DNA from 3 places in the Shewanella sp. SW32 genome. Region 2 is predicted to be linked to each of the others. Evidence: predicted binding sites of a transcription regulator. Region 2 holds the regulator's gene; each other region holds the start of a gene.
The links. Region 2 encodes sigma-54, which starts transcription at its own class of promoters, with help from an activator protein. Its sites were predicted from a motif close to GTTGGCACGNNNNTNGNNT; they were not measured.

Region 1: the regulator sigma-54 is predicted to act here: its motif matches at 3,749-3,767, upstream of L5M28_RS14570 (superinfection exclusion B family protein).
Region 3: the regulator sigma-54 is predicted to act here: its motif matches at 4,122-4,140, upstream of norV (anaerobic nitric oxide reductase flavorubredoxin).

The regions. Positions count from the first base shown of each region.
Region 1 is NZ_JAKKSJ010000023.1:27,981-33,551, forward strand. Features, by position in the region: gene modC (molybdenum ABC transporter ATP-binding protein ModC) at 1-600, shown strand, start outside; tRNA gene L5M28_RS14555 (tRNA-Leu) at 688-774, opposite strand; gene L5M28_RS14560 (bacteriohemerythrin) at 921-2,510, opposite strand; gene L5M28_RS14565 (DUF3149 domain-containing protein) at 2,822-2,953, shown strand; gene L5M28_RS14570 (superinfection exclusion B family protein) at 3,096-3,707, opposite strand; gene L5M28_RS14575 (ATP-binding protein) at 3,876-5,501, shown strand.
Region 2 is NZ_JAKKSJ010000028.1:33,637-39,207, forward strand. Features, by position in the region: gene lptC (LPS export ABC transporter periplasmic protein LptC) at 1-130, shown strand, start outside; gene lptA (lipopolysaccharide transport periplasmic protein LptA) at 117-671, shown strand; gene lptB (LPS export ABC transporter ATP-binding protein) at 668-1,399, shown strand; gene L5M28_RS16700 (RNA polymerase factor sigma-54) at 1,507-2,985, shown strand; gene hpf (ribosome hibernation promoting factor) at 3,014-3,301, shown strand; gene ptsN (PTS IIA-like nitrogen regulatory protein PtsN) at 3,304-3,747, shown strand; gene rapZ (RNase adapter RapZ) at 3,744-4,598, shown strand; gene L5M28_RS16720 (HPr family phosphocarrier protein) at 4,585-4,860, shown strand; gene mgtE (magnesium transporter) at 5,111-5,571, shown strand, end outside.
Region 3 is NZ_JAKKSJ010000036.1:8,426-13,996, reverse strand. Features, by position in the region: gene katB (catalase KatB) at 1-1,250, shown strand, start outside; gene norW (NADH:flavorubredoxin reductase NorW) at 1,366-2,532, opposite strand; gene norV (anaerobic nitric oxide reductase flavorubredoxin) at 2,525-4,054, opposite strand; gene norR (nitric oxide reductase transcriptional regulator NorR) at 4,281-5,571, shown strand, end outside.

The DNA of each region.
Region 1 (5,571 bases), on a different contig from region 2:
AAACGCGAGTTACTGCCCTACTTGCAAACCTTATCGCAGGAACTAAAACTGCCGATAGTGTATGTGAGCCACAGCCTAGATGAGATCTTACAACTGGCGGATTATATGCTGGTGCTGCATCAGGGGAAATTGATCGCCCAAGGGGCCTTAAGTGAAGTGTGGAATAGCGAGCAAATGCGCCCTTGGGTGCCATTGCAGGAACTCAGCTCACTCCTCAGTGCAAAGGTCGCCGACAGACATCCCGACTACCCCATGACTCGACTCGTGATGGATGATGGAAACTATTTGTGGGTAAGTGGCTATCTGGCTGAAACGGCGAAGAAACTCAAAGTGCGTATTCAGGCAAATCATGTCTCGGTTTGCACTGAGATCCCCAAAGGCTCAAGTATCCGCAACCTGCTAAAGGGAGAAATTAAAGAGTTATACCCCAGCGATAACGGCGAGCAAATCCAATTAAAAATCGCCCTAGGCCGCGATGAACTTTGGGCCAACATCACCCCTTGGGCCTGCGACGAACTGCAACTCACTCATGGCAAAGCGATTTATGCACAAATCAAAGGCGTGACTATGACGCAAATGGATATCGCTGAATCCCACTAGCTCAACCTAGAGCACCGTTCGAAAACCAAATTTCAGGCACAAAAAAACCGACTCTAGGTCGGTTTTAGTTCCTTCATCAGAAGGATTTGGTACCAGTGGCCAGACTCGAACTGGCACGCTTTTAAGGGCGGGGGATTTTGAATCCCCTGTGTCTACCGATTTCACCACACTGGCATATCAAATATGCACTTAGAAGCAATCAAAACAACTGGCTGTCTCTAAGTGCTGGGAATTATACCTTTGCTTATGACAATGGCAAGTCTTTTGCCGCGACTTTAATACAAATTGCATTTAACCGCTCAAAAATCATGCTCTTGGGGTTATTCTGCGCCATGGGATAATAAAAAAGCGGTATATTCTTTATCACTTTTTTGAATATGGTTTACCAACCAAGCTTTCAAGAAAGCCATTAATTCGTCGGCAACATCTTCACCCCTAACAACCCGCTTTTGAAAATCAAGTACTTGCCCAACTAACTTGCCGTGCTTTTCCTTGTGGCTGTCAGTTTGAGGGTAACCAAAACGCGCAAAGAGTTCCTCTTCATAGGCAAAGTGATTGGCGGTGTAATCCACTAACCCTTGCACGATACGTTTGATGGCTTCGAGTCCATACTCTTCATTTAATGTGCGGTGTAATTCATTGATCAATGAGACTAAGCGCTGATGTTGACGATTGATCTCAGGCATTCCTATGTCTAACTCAGGCCCCCATTTCACAAAGAGTTTATTTTGCGCCTGACTCGAATTAAAAAATGCCGCATTCACATGGAATCGATGCAGCAAGGAGCCAATTTCCTGCGACATGTTATACACTTTCAAACTCGATAAGTTAGTGTTGTTGGTGTGGGAGGCATTACTCAGGGCTAGCTCAGCCATCACACTGATATTTTTATTAATTTCCTCTGCTACTGTATGTTGTTGTCCCGATGCCGTGGCGATTTGGTGGGACATATCGGTAATGGTCTCCACCTGAGCGACAATCTGCCCGAGTGCACTGTGAGCTTGATCAACCATATCAGCCGTTTCGTCGGCAATCGCCACGTTTTTCAACATGACTTCAACACCATGTTGTGCGCCTTTTTGTAATGCGGCGATTTGCTGCTGGATCTCAACCGTGGCTTCGGATGTTCGTTTAGCTAGATTACGTACTTCATCGGCGACTACAGCAAAACCGCGACCATGTTCACCCGCTCTCGCACTTTCAATGGCAGCATTTAAAGCGAGTAAATTGGTCTGTTCGGCCACCTGCGAAATGGTTTCAATAATGCTACTGATATTGTTACTGTCGGCGGCCAAGTGCTCGATCACGGTTCGAGTATCATGGATCTGTTGCGACATAGCGCCAATTTTAGTGACTATGCCATTCATGATTTGATCACCGCGCTTAGCAGAACTTTGGGCAATATCAGCTGCCTGCGCAGCACTCACCGCATTTTGCGATACGGCTTGAACACTTGAAACCATCTGCGTCATCGCACTGGCGGCCAGTTCAGTTTGATGCTCTTGCTCTAACACGCCTTGCTTTGCCTGTTCACTGATAACCTTGATATCCGAGGCGACTTTTTTCATCCCTTCACAGGTATCAGATAAAGACAAAATCGTACGGCTGACATCTTCGCCCATGCGATTAATGTTATGTACTACCTTAATGAACACACCCGCATCTTTCTCTTCCAATTGATAACTCAAATCTCCCTCGCCTAAGTGGTGTGCTGCACGTTCAAGTTGTCTCAAATTACGAATTAATTTATTGATGTTGAACATTAAAATGGCGGCGAGCGCGCTTAAACACAAAATAGCAACAAAGTGCCCTGTGATCACCAAACAATAGAGGGGATAAATCAGCAACAATAGTGGCGCAAAGATAGAATTATATCCCATTGAATCCTTGTGACTTTTTTTAGAATCCATTTTTTACTCCTTTAAAAAACTGATATCGCGCCTTCATATAAAAACAAGAACGAATAAATGGAATAGCGCGTTAACTGAATATCGATCGAGTTGAATAGGTTAATCCTAGACGCTAACGGAAGAAGAAACAAAGCTAAATTATTTGAACTCGTCGCTGTTAAGCATACCTTTAAATTTGACCAAGATCACAGAGTTAACTAAGCGTTATGACTTTGTATTCCTATGTCGATTTTTTATTGATCGAGATCAGTATTTTAGCTATCGAATACCGCTAATTTAGCGAGGACTTCACAGGAAAGAGGATTTCAGTCATGGCATTTTGGTTAGATCTGATGTTTGGTAACCCCATAGGCTTACTTTCAATGATCGTTATCTTTAGCACAATAGGGATAGTGTCTTATATCACTTGGATGTTCATTGTGAAGTCGGCACCGAAACCATAGTTTTTGCTCCAGTTGTTCTTCATGTTTCTTGTATAAATGCAAAATCTAGGGGGTTTTATCACCCCCATTTTTTGTTGTCTCGCTTTTCAGAATACTGCAACTCATCTAAAGCCAGCACTCATCCGAGCGAGACAAAACACGCCTATGCAGCGTGTTTTCTGTTTTGTACTAATCCATTCAAAAATTGCGGGCGCGCCTTAATCAACGACTGCATTTCTTCTTGGCTCGGCTCACCTGCTGGCAAACGCAGCACATCACGGTTGAGGTACATACGCGCTTTCATGGCAATCTTATAGTCAGCGGTCGGTCCCTGAATCGCATAATGGCGCTCGTTACCGAGCTTTTCTAAGATGCAGGCATTTACTAAACTTTTTACAGCGGGTTCATTTTGCGGCAGAGTCAAAATCGTGGCGCCTTGAAGAAAGAATTCCCTCACTAAAGCTCGCTCAGCGGGATCAAGTAGATTCACTTTAGCTTCAATCGTCTCAATAACACGCTTATCGCTTAAATGACGGATAGACTCATCTAAACCTAAGTTAATTAATTGACTCAAAAAATAAGCGATAGAAACGATTAGACCTAATCCAACAAACTGTGCATGTTCTGGCACAAATTTATCGAGCGCCAGCACTGCCAGCACATTAGGGGGAATAAGAAGTAAGACAGAACAACTCACCATAAGCCACAGCATGACTCTAAACATCATTTTCTTTGGGCTAAAAAACTTAACTGAATCCAGCTTGAGTTTAAACATAGTGCTATCCCAGTGACAAAAAATTGAACTTATCGGCTAATAAGCAAATTTAATGCCACAAATGAAGACATATTTCGTTGATTTTATCTGCGAGAAAATGCACTTTCTGGATCTGTAGGTCTATGCTTATAAGCATCTCAAGCCGCTATTGCATAAAGAAAATTTAAGATGCTGACATTCTTTAGCCAACTTATCAAAAGCCCCATAGGCAGGCACCTTACCCTGTCTATTGTACTTTTTAGTTCTGTTATCACCTTAATCACCACTGCGTATCAGTTGATCAGTGATTATCGCAATGATGTCGTGCGTATCGATAGAGTATTTTCCAACATGGAAAAGGTGAACTTAGATGTGCTCGCCGCCAGTATTTGGGTTATTGACGAGCGGCTCATTAACACTCAGCTCAATGGGCTAATTCAGCTGCCCGATATTAACTATATTTCGATTAAAGATGACAGCGGCCAAGCATGGAATGCAGGCGAGCAGAAACAAGAACACTCCTTAGATAAAACCTTTCCTTTAGTCTATAAATCACCGACTGAAAACATCAATGTCGGCACACTCGAAATACAAGTCGATGTCGATGCTATCTATCAACGCTTGTATGATAAGGCCATTATCATTCTGCTTTCTAATGGCATTAAAACCTTCTTAGTGGCTGGGTTTATTCTATTTTTAGTGTGGTTCAACATTACTAAACACTTAGATAAACTCAGCCAATACTGCAAAAATATCGACATAGACCATGAATACGAGCCACTACAATTTGACCGTCATGAAAAAATTGATGAGTTTAAACAAGTCGCCGATTCCATCAATAGCATGCAAGTACAACTTAGAAGCTCATTTAGCGCCTTAAAGAATTCTAAGACGGAACTGCAAATAGCCTTAGAAGATAGAGAGCGGCTACTCAAGCTCGAACGTAGCTATAAAGAAGAGCTAGCAAGACAAGTTAAAGAAAGAACACTAGAGTTAGAACAATCCCTTAGCGCACTAAAACGAGCACAACAGGTTTTAGTTGAGCAAGAAAAAATGGCGGCCTTGGGTGGACTCGTGTCAGGGGTTGCACATGAGATAAACACCCCAATTGGCATTTGTTTGACGGCGGCAAGTGCGCAGCTCAGCCATATTGAAGAACTGATCGACCTGATCCACAGCGATCAAGCCACATTAGATGAGATAAATGAAATACTTAATGAGTACCAAGAAAGCTGTGAACTCATTGTCCGTAATATCACTAAAGCCAGCAGTTTAATTCAAAAATTTAAAACGATCGCCATCGATCGCAGTCATGAAGAACACCAATGCTGTAACCTAAACCAGCAGCTACATGAAATCCTAGAGTCGACATTAATTATGCATCCCAATGTTAACGCCTCAACGGAGATCAACGTGGAGCCTACACTCAATATCAAAACCAATATCAGTTTGTTAAATCAAATTGTTAGTAATATTCTCTCGAACGCCTTTACCCATGCATTCCAAGGACATGAAGACAATCTTATCCACATTAGTGCGACTTTGGATGAAGAATCAATTCAAATCAGCATTCAAAATAATGGCTTAGCCATTCCAGCCGATGTTGCTGAGCACATGTTCGAACCCTTCTTTACTACAAATCGTAATAAAGGTGGTACTGGCTTAGGATTATCAGCGGCCTTTAATGCCGCAACACTGTTGAAAGGCACTATGAGTTATCGCGCAGACTCAAAACTAGGCGGCCCACAATTTGATATTAAATTTCCATACACTCAATGTGAACCAGTCAATAATCAACAAGATTTTTATATCTAACTATAACCTAATGAAATTACATAATATTGAAGGGGTATCACCGCCCTTGAAAGCGGTGATATCTTGGCTG
Region 2 (5,571 bases):
GACCTCTGACCGTACCATTTACGTCACAGGGAAAGATTTTAATATTCAAGGCCAAGGCCTTTATGCCGACCTCAACGCGCAAGAAGTGCAATTGACCAGTCAGGTAGTAGGAACATATGAAGCAAAATAACGTATTACTTGCCAGCCTAATGCTAATTATGAGCATGAGTGCTTTCGCGAAAGTCGGCGACTTAAAGCAGGAAGTTAAAATCAAAGCTGTGAGCCAAACTGCGGATATCAAAAACAACCAGATCATTTTCTTTGGTCCGGTTGAAGTTACCCAAGGCTCAATAAAAATCCAAGCAAATGAACTGCGTGCATTTTCCGCTGAAGGTGAAAATAGCAAAACTTTGGTCGCCACAGGTAACCCTGCTACGTATAGCCAAATATTAGACGATGGCCGTCCTGCATCGGCTAGCGCGAAAGAAATTCGTTACGATATGGCAAGCCGCACCTTAACACTGAAAGGTATGGCGTCATTAGATCAAGCGGGTAGCCAAGTTACAGGCAATTTAATCCGCTATAACATGATTCAACAGAAATTGATGGCCGAGAGTACTGGCAGTGGTGACGATCGCGTGATCACTATTATTCAGCCTGAAAACTATCAAGATGATGCTAAATCAGACGCTCCGGCGGATAAACCTGTAAAAAAGCAGGACTCTAAATGACCCAAATCACCTTAAGAGCACAAAATCTGGCGAAAAGTTACAAGAGTCGCCAAGTGGTTAAAGACGTCAGTCTGACGGTAAAAACCGGTCAAGTCGTTGGCCTACTCGGTCCAAACGGTGCAGGTAAAACCACGACCTTTTACATGGTTGTCGGGCTAGTGAAGAGCGATAAGGGACATATCTTTATCGACGATGATGATTTAACCGCAGATCCTATGCATCTGCGTGCCCGCAAAGGCATAGGTTACTTACCGCAAGAAGCCAGTATCTTTCGTAAGCTAACTGTTCATGACAACATCATGGCCGTACTGCAAACTCGTAAAGAACTTAAAAATGAAGAACGAGAAGAAGAACTAGAACATCTGCTCGAAGAGTTTCATATCACCCACATCCGTGACAGCCAAGGCATGTCATTGTCGGGTGGCGAACGTCGTCGCGTCGAAATTGCGCGGGCTTTAGCCGCTAATCCTAAGTTCATTTTGCTCGATGAACCGTTTGCTGGCGTCGATCCTATTTCGGTTATCGACATCAAGAAGATTATCGAACAACTCAAAAGTCGCGGCCTTGGCGTATTGATCACAGACCATAATGTCCGCGAGACATTAGATGTATGTGAACATGCTTATATTGTGAGTCACGGAAACCTGATTGCCGAAGGAACTCCAGCAGAGATCTTAGACAATCAGCAAGTTAGGGCTGTGTACTTAGGTGAACAATTCAGGCTATAGTTAATCGAGCGAAGCCAATGGAGGCAATTTATACCGCCATTGGGCTTCACTCAAGATAATAATAAGCGACCTTATCCAACAATAATAACGTAGGGATCAGCGGTAACATGAAAGCGTCACTCCAGCTCAAACTGGGTCAACAGTTAACCATGACGCCACAATTACAACAGGCCATACGTCTGTTGCAACTGTCGTCATTAGAACTGCAGCAAGAGATCCAGCAAGCATTAGATTCTAATCCCCTTCTCGAGCTGGAAGAGGATCAATTCGACGCCACTAAAACCCCTGTAAACCAAACGCTATCCGATACGGATTTCAGTGAATCTAGCACTCTGCCACCAGAAAAAGACAGCTCCACCATAGACACGGCAGAGTCGCTAACCAAAGAATCCATGCCTGATGAGCTCCCCATGGACACCACATGGGATGAAGTGTTTACCGCCTCCCCAAACTCAGGCCCCGGCGGCAGTCGTGAAGACGATATGCCCTTCCAAGGCGAGACCAGTGAAGGTTTGTACGAACACTTAGAATGGCAAAAAAACCTCACCCCGTTTTCTGAAACCGATTTAGCCATTGCCACCGCCATTATTGATGCCATTGACGATCAGGGCTATCTCACCCAAAGCACTGAAGAAATTCTCGAAGCCATGGGCAATCCTGAAGTTGAGCTTGACGAAGTCGAAGCCGTACTCAAGCGTATTCAGCATTTTGATCCCATAGGCGTTGCCGCCCGCGATTTAAGTGAATGCCTGCTGATCCAACTGTCGCATTTCGCCGCTGATACTCCCAACCTAGAAAATGCCCGCATGCTGATCAAAGATCATTTAGATCTGATCGCCGCCCGTGATTTTAGGTTATTGATGCGTAAGACTAAATTAAAAGAAGATGAATTAAGGGATGGTATAGCACTTATCCAAACCCTCAATCCTCGCCCAGGTTTGTTGATCACGCCCAATAATGACGAATACGTTATCCCAGATGTGTCTGTGTCGAAGAAAAATGGCCGCTGGGTGGTTGAGCTTAATCCTGACTGCATGCCCAAAATCAATGTAAATCAACATTATGCTTCAATGGCGCGCAGCACTAAAAACCAAGCCGATAGCCAATTTATTCGCGGCCATCTGCAAGAGGCTAAATGGTTTATTAAGAGCCTAGAAAGCCGTAACGACACTTTGCTTAAAGTTGCTAATTGCATAGTGCAATATCAGCAAGGTTTCTTTGAGTATGGTGAAGAAGCCATGAAGCCTATGGTGCTTAACGATATTGCCGAAGCGGTAGAAATGCATGAGTCCACCATCTCACGGGTCACAACTCAAAAATACATGCATACCCCTAAGGGACTTTTTGAACTAAAATACTTCTTCTCTAGCCACGTCGGTACTGACGATGGTGGTGAGTGCTCATCCACAGCAATCAGAGCCTTTATAAAGAAACTGGTGGCAGCGGAAAACCAGAAAAAACCATTAAGCGATAGTAAGATGGCACAACTTCTGGCAGAACAAGGGATCAACGTAGCCCGCAGAACCATTGCGAAGTACCGAGAGGCTATGCTTATTCCACCTTCTAATCAGCGTAAAAGTTTATAACCTACAGTGGATATCGGAGGACGTTTCTATGCAAATAAACCTGAGTGGGCACCATATCGAAATTACCGAATCGTTACGTGCATATGTAGAAGAAAAGTTTTCAAAACTTGAACGCCATTTCGAACAGATCAATAATGTGCACGTTGTGCTCAATGTTGAGAAAATGCAACAGATTGCCGAAGCGAGAATAAACCTCATAGGTGGTGAAGTTTTTGCGACTTCAGAGCATGCTGACATGTATGCCGCTATAGACGCCCTGATTGACAAGCTTGACCGTCAGGTTATTAAACACAAAGAGAAGTTAACAAAACACTAATAATGGAACTTTGTACCATACTGCGGCCGGAGTGCACTACCTGCGCCACTCCGGGCAGCAAGAAAAAGGTACTGGAACTCATCAGCGACTTAGTCGCTGCCCAGTACCCGACCCTCTCATCTCAAGAGATATTCGAAAGCCTAGTGGCGCGCGAAAAGATGGGGAGCACAGGTATAGGTAACGGCATCGCCATTCCACATGGTCGACTAGCCGATATAGATCAGCCCATTGCCATACTCATTAAGTGTGAAGAGCCGATAGCATTTGATGCTATCGATAAGCAACCTGTTGATATTTTATTTGCACTACTGGTGCCTGCAGACCAATGTCAGCAGCACTTAAGTACTTTGTCTTGCATGGCCGAAAAGCTGAGCGACAAGCAAATATTAAAGCAATTACGCAAGACGCATGATGAAACGGAACTCTATCAGGTAATCACTGGATGAAACTGGTCATAGTGTCGGGCCGCTCAGGCTCAGGCAAATCTGTCGCCCTTAGGGTACTCGAAGATCTCGGCTATTATTGTGTCGATAACCTTCCCTTGCCATTGATTGGCAGTTTGCTTGAGCAACTCAAAGGCAGTAACGATCTCGTCGCCATCAGTGTCGACGTGCGTAACATGCCTGAGCAGGATAAGGTCTTAGTGAAACAACTCGCTAGCCTACCTCCAGATACTGAGTTAACGAGCTTCTTCCTTAACTCCAGCGATAAAATTCTGCTCAAGCGTTACAGCGAAACCCGCCGTTTGCATCCTTTGTCGAAGAGCCGAGTCTCTTTGCAAGAAGCGATAAAGCTGGAGGGGAAACTGCTCGAGCCTATGTCAAAACTGGTCGATCACTACATAGATACGTCGAATCTGAATATCTATGATTTAAGCGACCAAGTCAGACAAATTCTCCTTGGTAGCGTCGATAAAGAACTCGTGATCAACTTCGAGTCCTTTGGCTTTAAGCACGGAATGCCCACCGAAGCAGACTTTATGTTCGATGTGCGCTTCCTGCCCAATCCCCACTGGGAGTTGGCGCTGCGGCCATTGACTGGCTTAGATGAACCCGTAGCTGAGTTCTTAAATCGTCAACCACTGGTCAATAAGTTCATCTGGCAAATCGAAAATTTACTGGAGACTTGGCTGCCGCACCTTGAGCGTAACAATCGCAGTTATTTAACTGTGGCCATTGGCTGCACAGGTGGACAGCACAGATCGGTTTACGTCGCAGAGCAATTGGCCAAACGCTTTAGTAACGGTAAACATAAAGTTTATGCCCGTCATCGAGAGCTCAACAATGCCAAAGCTTGAACGTCAGATAACTATCTGTAATAAGCTCGGTTTACATGCCCGTGCCGCCACTAAGTTGGTGGTACTGGCTTCCGAGTTTGATGCGACCATCACCTTAATCCAAGGCGATAAACAAGCATCGGCCGCCAGTGTACTTGGCTTACTGATGCTTGAAACTGGCATGGGTAAGACCATCAAGCTTATCGCCGAAGGCCCAGATGCAGAGCCGGCTCTCGATGCCATTTGTGCCTTAATCGACGCTAAGTTTGACGAAGCCTGTTAGTTTCACTTCACACTAAGCACTTCATCGTTAGTTTCACTTCATGTCTAGTTTAAAAAACTTGCCATTCACACATGGCAAAACATTTGTCGCTCGACGATACAAGCCACAGGCGATTACACTAGCGGTCATTGCGCTGGCGCTGGCCTTACCTTAGCCGTCTTAATCTGTGTCATCGACTGACGCTTAGTCACCGTAAAATCCTAGCCCAACACTAAGATCTCAAACCAATTTGCCGCACAATGGAGGACAAATGCCCGTAGATAATGCAGAAAACGATCACACCGGACATAGTCTTGACCAGTTAAACCAAGCGCTTAGCAGCGGCATGTTCGTACACGTGCGCAATATGCTGCAAAAAATGGCCGCCTCAGATATCGCGCTGATCTTAGAATCATCACCGCCAAGTGCCAGACAAGTATTGTGGCAGCTCATCGATCAGGAACAAATAGGTGACATACTCGATGAGTTGAGTGAAGAACTCAAAGACCCACTGATCCGCAGCATGAGCCCTGAGCGAGTCGCGAAAGCGACAGCAAGCATGGACACCGACGATCTCGCCTATATTCTGCGAAGTCTTCCCGACGCCGTTTACAAACAAGTGTTGCAGTCGATGACGGAACAAAATCGCCTGAGGGTAGAACAAGCTCTATCTTATCCAGATGAGACCGCCGGCAGCTTGATGAACACAGATACAGTCACCTTAAGACCCGA
Region 3 (5,571 bases), on a different contig from region 2:
GCGATTACACCATTGCTGACCATTTCAATGGTGTTGGTAAGCAAACCGAAACCTTTATTCGTTTCTCAACCGTAGGTGGAGAAATGGGTTCTGCCGATGCAGAGCGCGATCCACGTGGCTTTGGTTTACGTTTTTATACTGCCCGTGGTAATCACGATATTGTGGGTAACAATACGCCGACCTTTTTCTTGCGAGATGGAATTAAGTTTCCAGACTTTATCCATACGCAAAAGCGTAATCCTAAGACAAACTTAAAAGATCCGCAGGCTATGTGGGACTTTTGGTCATTGAATCCTGAAGCTATGCATCAAGTGACCATTTTGATGTCGGATCGTGGTATTCCGGCGAACTACCGTCAAATGCACGGTTATGGTTCACACACTTTCTCGCTGTGGAATGCCAAGGGCGAGCGTTTCTGGGTGAAGTTCCATTTTAAATCGCAGCAAGGTGTGGTCAACTTAACCAATGAACAGGCTGATAAATTAAAAGGGATTGATCCCGATTCATCGCAGCGCGATATGGTGGTTGCTATTACTGATGGTAACTTCCCGCGTTGGACGGTTAATGTGCAGATTATGCCTGAGGCGGATGCCAATACTTACCATATCAATCCATTTGATTTAACTAAGGTTTGGCCGCATAGCGACTATCCATTACTTGAGATTGGTGTATTAGAACTGAATCGTCTGCCACAAAACTACTTTGCTGAAGTTGAGCAAGTGGCATTAGCACCGAGTAATTTGGTCCCAGGCGTCGGGGCTTCACCAGACAAGATGTTACAAGCGCGTTTATTTGCCTACGCCGATGCGCAGCGTTACCGCATTGGTGCTAACTACAACCAATTGCCAGTAAACTGCCCGCATGCCGCTAAGGCAAATCACCATCAACGTGCAGGTGCGATGGCGGGCACACAATGCCCTTACCATGGCAGCCAAACTGGTGCTGATGCTTCGGCAAACTATGGCCCGAACAGCACTGCTGATGCCTTGGTTGAGCCAGTAAACTTTAGCGAACCACCATTGCGTTTAGAAGGTGAAGCGGCGCGTTATAGTCGTTATAACCAAGACGATTATACCCAAGCGGGTAATTTGTATCGCATCTTCTCTGAAGCTGAGAAAGCGCGCCTAGTGGCAACAATTTCGGGTTCATTAAGTCAAGCGAGTTTAGATGTGCAGCAACGTATGGTGGCGCATTTTACTCAAGCCGATGCGGATTACGGACAACGTATTAAACTGGCATTAGGTCTTTAAACTGTTGCTGTTGCGAATGTTTGAATAATAGTAGAAACGATAAAACTGAGTAGGAAGCCTCTACTCAGTTTTTATTATAAGCGACAACAATATTAACATTCTCGTTAATGTGCTCTTAGGCTGCAATGAGTGCTGCGTTAGGGCTATTTAGCTGCTTTAACAATCCAAATGCTTGCTGCATTTTATCCTCGGTTACGATAAATCCTATAAATGTTTCATCCACGTCGAATGCTTTAATACAGCTTCCTTGAGCATCAATATCGACTTGCCAGCGATGGACGCCATTCACTGTTATACCGCTGAGCTGCATAGGTAACAGTGGCGTTTTCACTTTAATGAGCATGGCGGGAAAATTCACTGCTGTCGGTTGGTTCAGTAATGTGTTCGCTAGCGCATTGGCGCTCAGTAACGCAGGTTGCAAATAGGCCCTATTTTGGCCGTTGATTTGGGCGCAATCACCTAGCGCATAAATATGGGCATCGTTGGTTTGTAAGCATTCGTTAACGACGATACCTTTATTGACCTCTAGCCCCGCATGCTGGGCAAGTTGACTGTTAGGGAGAAGTCCCGCTGCACAGATAACCGCATCACAAATAAACCGCTGGTCATTATCTAGGCACACAGAGATACTGCCATCTTGGTGTTGCAGTTGGCTGACTCGGGTTTGCAATTGCACTGTGACGTTATGCTGCTTTAGTACAGCGGTCAGTTTGTGGCTTAACATTTCGGGTAGCATATTCGGCATTAAGCTCGCTTGTGGATCGACCAAAAACACTTGCTTACCTGCAGTTGCTAAGTCCATTGCCAGTTCAACTCCGACCAAACCAGCACCGATAACCAGTACTCTCCTCGCGCCATGGATGTCTGCTTCGCAGGCCTGATACTCCATTAAGCTGTTAACTGTGTGGATGATATCGACGCCATCCCCCTCTATAGGTGGAATAAAGGGCCGTGCACCCGTGGCAAGCACTAATTTTTTGTACGCAATTTCGCGTCCTTGATGGCAACAGACTACCTGACGAACTTTATCTATTTTTATGACTTCACAGTGATTTATTACATCAATTTGTTGCTCATGTGCAAATTCAGTCGCGGTCAATTTTATGAGGTCTGACGCCATTTTTTTAAGGCTAAACACATGGCTTAAATCTGGTTTATGGTATTCGTCACCAGAGTCGGCTGTGATAACTGTAATCGGTTGTTCGCGGTTTAAACGTCGCAGTGTTTTGACTAGCTGATATGCCGCGAATCCACTGCCGATAATGACGATTGGCTTAGGCATTAGTCACCTCATTTTTTATGACAGCGAAAACGCTTTTACCTAGGCCACATTCGGGACAGAGGAAGTCTTCGGCCACTTGAGTCCAAGGTGTGCCAGCAATGACATCTTGATTAGGTTCTCCTTTTTCAGGGTCATAAACCCATTGGCAAACGGTGCAAATCATTGATTGTGTATCATTTAATTCGCACGCTTTTGTTGCAATCGGTGCCGTCATAGGGACGTTATTAGTAGCAGTATTTTCAGCTATTTGACTGGCTGTGGTGGCTTGGCTAGGTTTTGACATGACTTGATTAATGATAGAGCGACTATTAGCGCTATCGAGGGGCCGCAATGCCCATTCTCGCGCGATTCGCTGGCCGTGCTGACGGCATTCTTGCATCGCATCACGATCGGGACGCCATTTGACTTTTAATCCCACCGAGGTTTCAAAACCAGCATCCATCAAACGAGTGTGAATTCTATCGACTGCGCCGCCATTCCAGCCATAACTACCAAAAGCTGCCGCCTTTTTATTGCGAAAACGCAGGCCCGTAATTTCTTCAAGCATGGCGGCAATTTTAGGCATCATCACATTATTCATGGTGGATGAGCCGACTAAAATACCTTTTGACCTAAATGCCTGTGCAAGGATTTCGTTTTTATCATGACGTGCGACGTTATACACTTTTACCGCTACATTGGGGTCAACATCATGGATACCTTGAGCAATACCGTCGGCCATCATGCGAGTATTATTGGACATAGAGTCGTAGAAAATCGTGATACGGTCTTCTTGATAAGCGTCGGCCCAAGCTAAATATTGGTGAATAATTTGGGCTGGATTATCACGCCACACAATGCCGTGTGAAGTTGCGATCATATCTACAGGTAAATTAAAGCTTAATACTTCGTGAATTTTAGCCGTCACTAGGCTGCTAAAGGGTGTTAAAATGTTTGAGTAGTATCGTAGGCATTGCTCCATTAATTCATTTTGATCAACCTCATCATTGAATAAATGTTCGTCGCAATAGTGTTGGCCAAAGGCATCGTTACTGAATAAAACCGCATCTTCGGTGAGGTATGTCATCATGCTATCTGGCCAATGTAACATAGGTGCTTCGATAAATATCAGTTGCTTACCATTGCCTATCGCTAAACTATCCCCTGTCTTTACGGTAATGAAATTCCATTCTGGGTGGTGGTGATGTCCTACAATGGAGTCGACCGCATTTTCACTGCAGTAAATTGGAGTGTTAGGAATTTTGGCCATTAATGCAGTCAGGGCGCCTGAGTGGTCTTCCTCTGCATGGTTCATCACAATATAGTCTATGTCGGTTAAATTAATTTCAGCTTCAAGATTTTGTAAGAATTGCTGGCTAAAACGATGATCAACTGTATCAATTAACACGGTTTTTTCTTCACGGATAAGGTAGCTATTGTAGCTTGTGCCTTTAGTTATTTTGTACTCAGTACCATGAAAATCTTGCACTTCCCAATCGCGTTGACCCACCCAGTGGATATTGTTTTTTACATGAATAGTCATAAATACACCTGTGATAATTAATAATGAATGCGCTACGTAAATCTTGCTTATTTAGTTAAATATCTTATTGCACTCACTATGCCAACATTCTAAGGTGTTGATTTTTATTTATATTAACGTATTTCAACATTTAAAATTACTTGCTGGTGTCATAATGACAATTTGATATTGGTCAAATTGACATTACACTGTTGTCAATATGACTTTATTTGACTGTGGATGTGCTATGAGTACCCATGCTGATTTAACTCAGTTAGCCTTAGATTTAACAGTCGGCGTGTCGACGCAAGACAGATTTGAGCGTTTGTTGGCAGTGGTCAGGCGGCGTGTCAATTGTGATGCTGCGGCATTATTGGCATTTCGGGAGCAGCAATTTGTCCCCTTGGCGATAGATGGGCTCTTTGCCGAAGTGTTAGGACGGCGCTTTCAAATTAGTGAACATCCGAGATTAGAGGCTATCGCCCGTGCTGGCGATGTGGTTCGTTTCCCGGCCGACAGTGAACTTCCCGATCCGTATGATGGTTTAATTCCAAATCATAGTGCGAACTTACATGTACATGCTTGCATTGGTTTACCACTAATCGCGAACGATCGCTTAATTGGGGCGCTCACCATTGATGGTTTCAACCCTCATCAGTTTGATGGTTTTAGTGATAGCGAGTTGCGTGTGATCAGCGCACTGGCCGCAGCCAGTCTTAATACTGCGTTATTGATGCAACAGCTAGAATCCCAAGTTGTTGAAGTTTCCAATGGCACTGAGGTGCTCAATCGTCCTGCTAGTCAGCAGGAGATCATAGGGCAATCCACACAGATCCAATCGCTAAAGCAGCAGATAAGTGCCGTGGCAGGCACTGACTTATCGGTATTAATTACCGGCGAAACTGGCGTGGGTAAGGAGTTAGTGGCCGCGGCGATACATAATCAATCGACCAGAGCCGATAAATCACTTATCTATTTGAACTGCGCTGCATTGCCGGAGTCCGTCGCCGAAAGCGAGTTATTTGGGCATGTAAAAGGGGCATTTACGGGGGCAATCAGTCATAGGCAAGGCAAGTTTGAACTCGCTGACAAGGGGACCTTGTTTTTAGATGAAATCGGGGAGCTTCCCTTGGGGCTGCAAGCTAAGTTATTGAGGGTTTTACAATACGGTGAATTACAGCGAGTGGGCAGTGATAAGAGCCTAAAAGTTAATACTCGGATTATTGCCGCCACTAATCGAATTTTGCACCAAGAGGCAACGGAAGGGCGCTTTCGTTTCGATCTTTACCATAGGTTGAGCGTATTTCCTATCCACGTAGCACCATTAAGAGAGCGTGGGCAAGATATTGTTATGCTGACAGGTTTTTTTCTTGAACGTTGTAAAGCGAAGTTAGGACTCACCCATATCAATATCACACCCGCAGCGCAGCAGTTATTAGAGCAATACACATGGCCGGGTAATGTGCGTGAGCTAGAGCATGCGATACACAGGGCTGCGGTGTTGGCGAAAGCCGAGCTAAAAACGGCTTATATCAGCT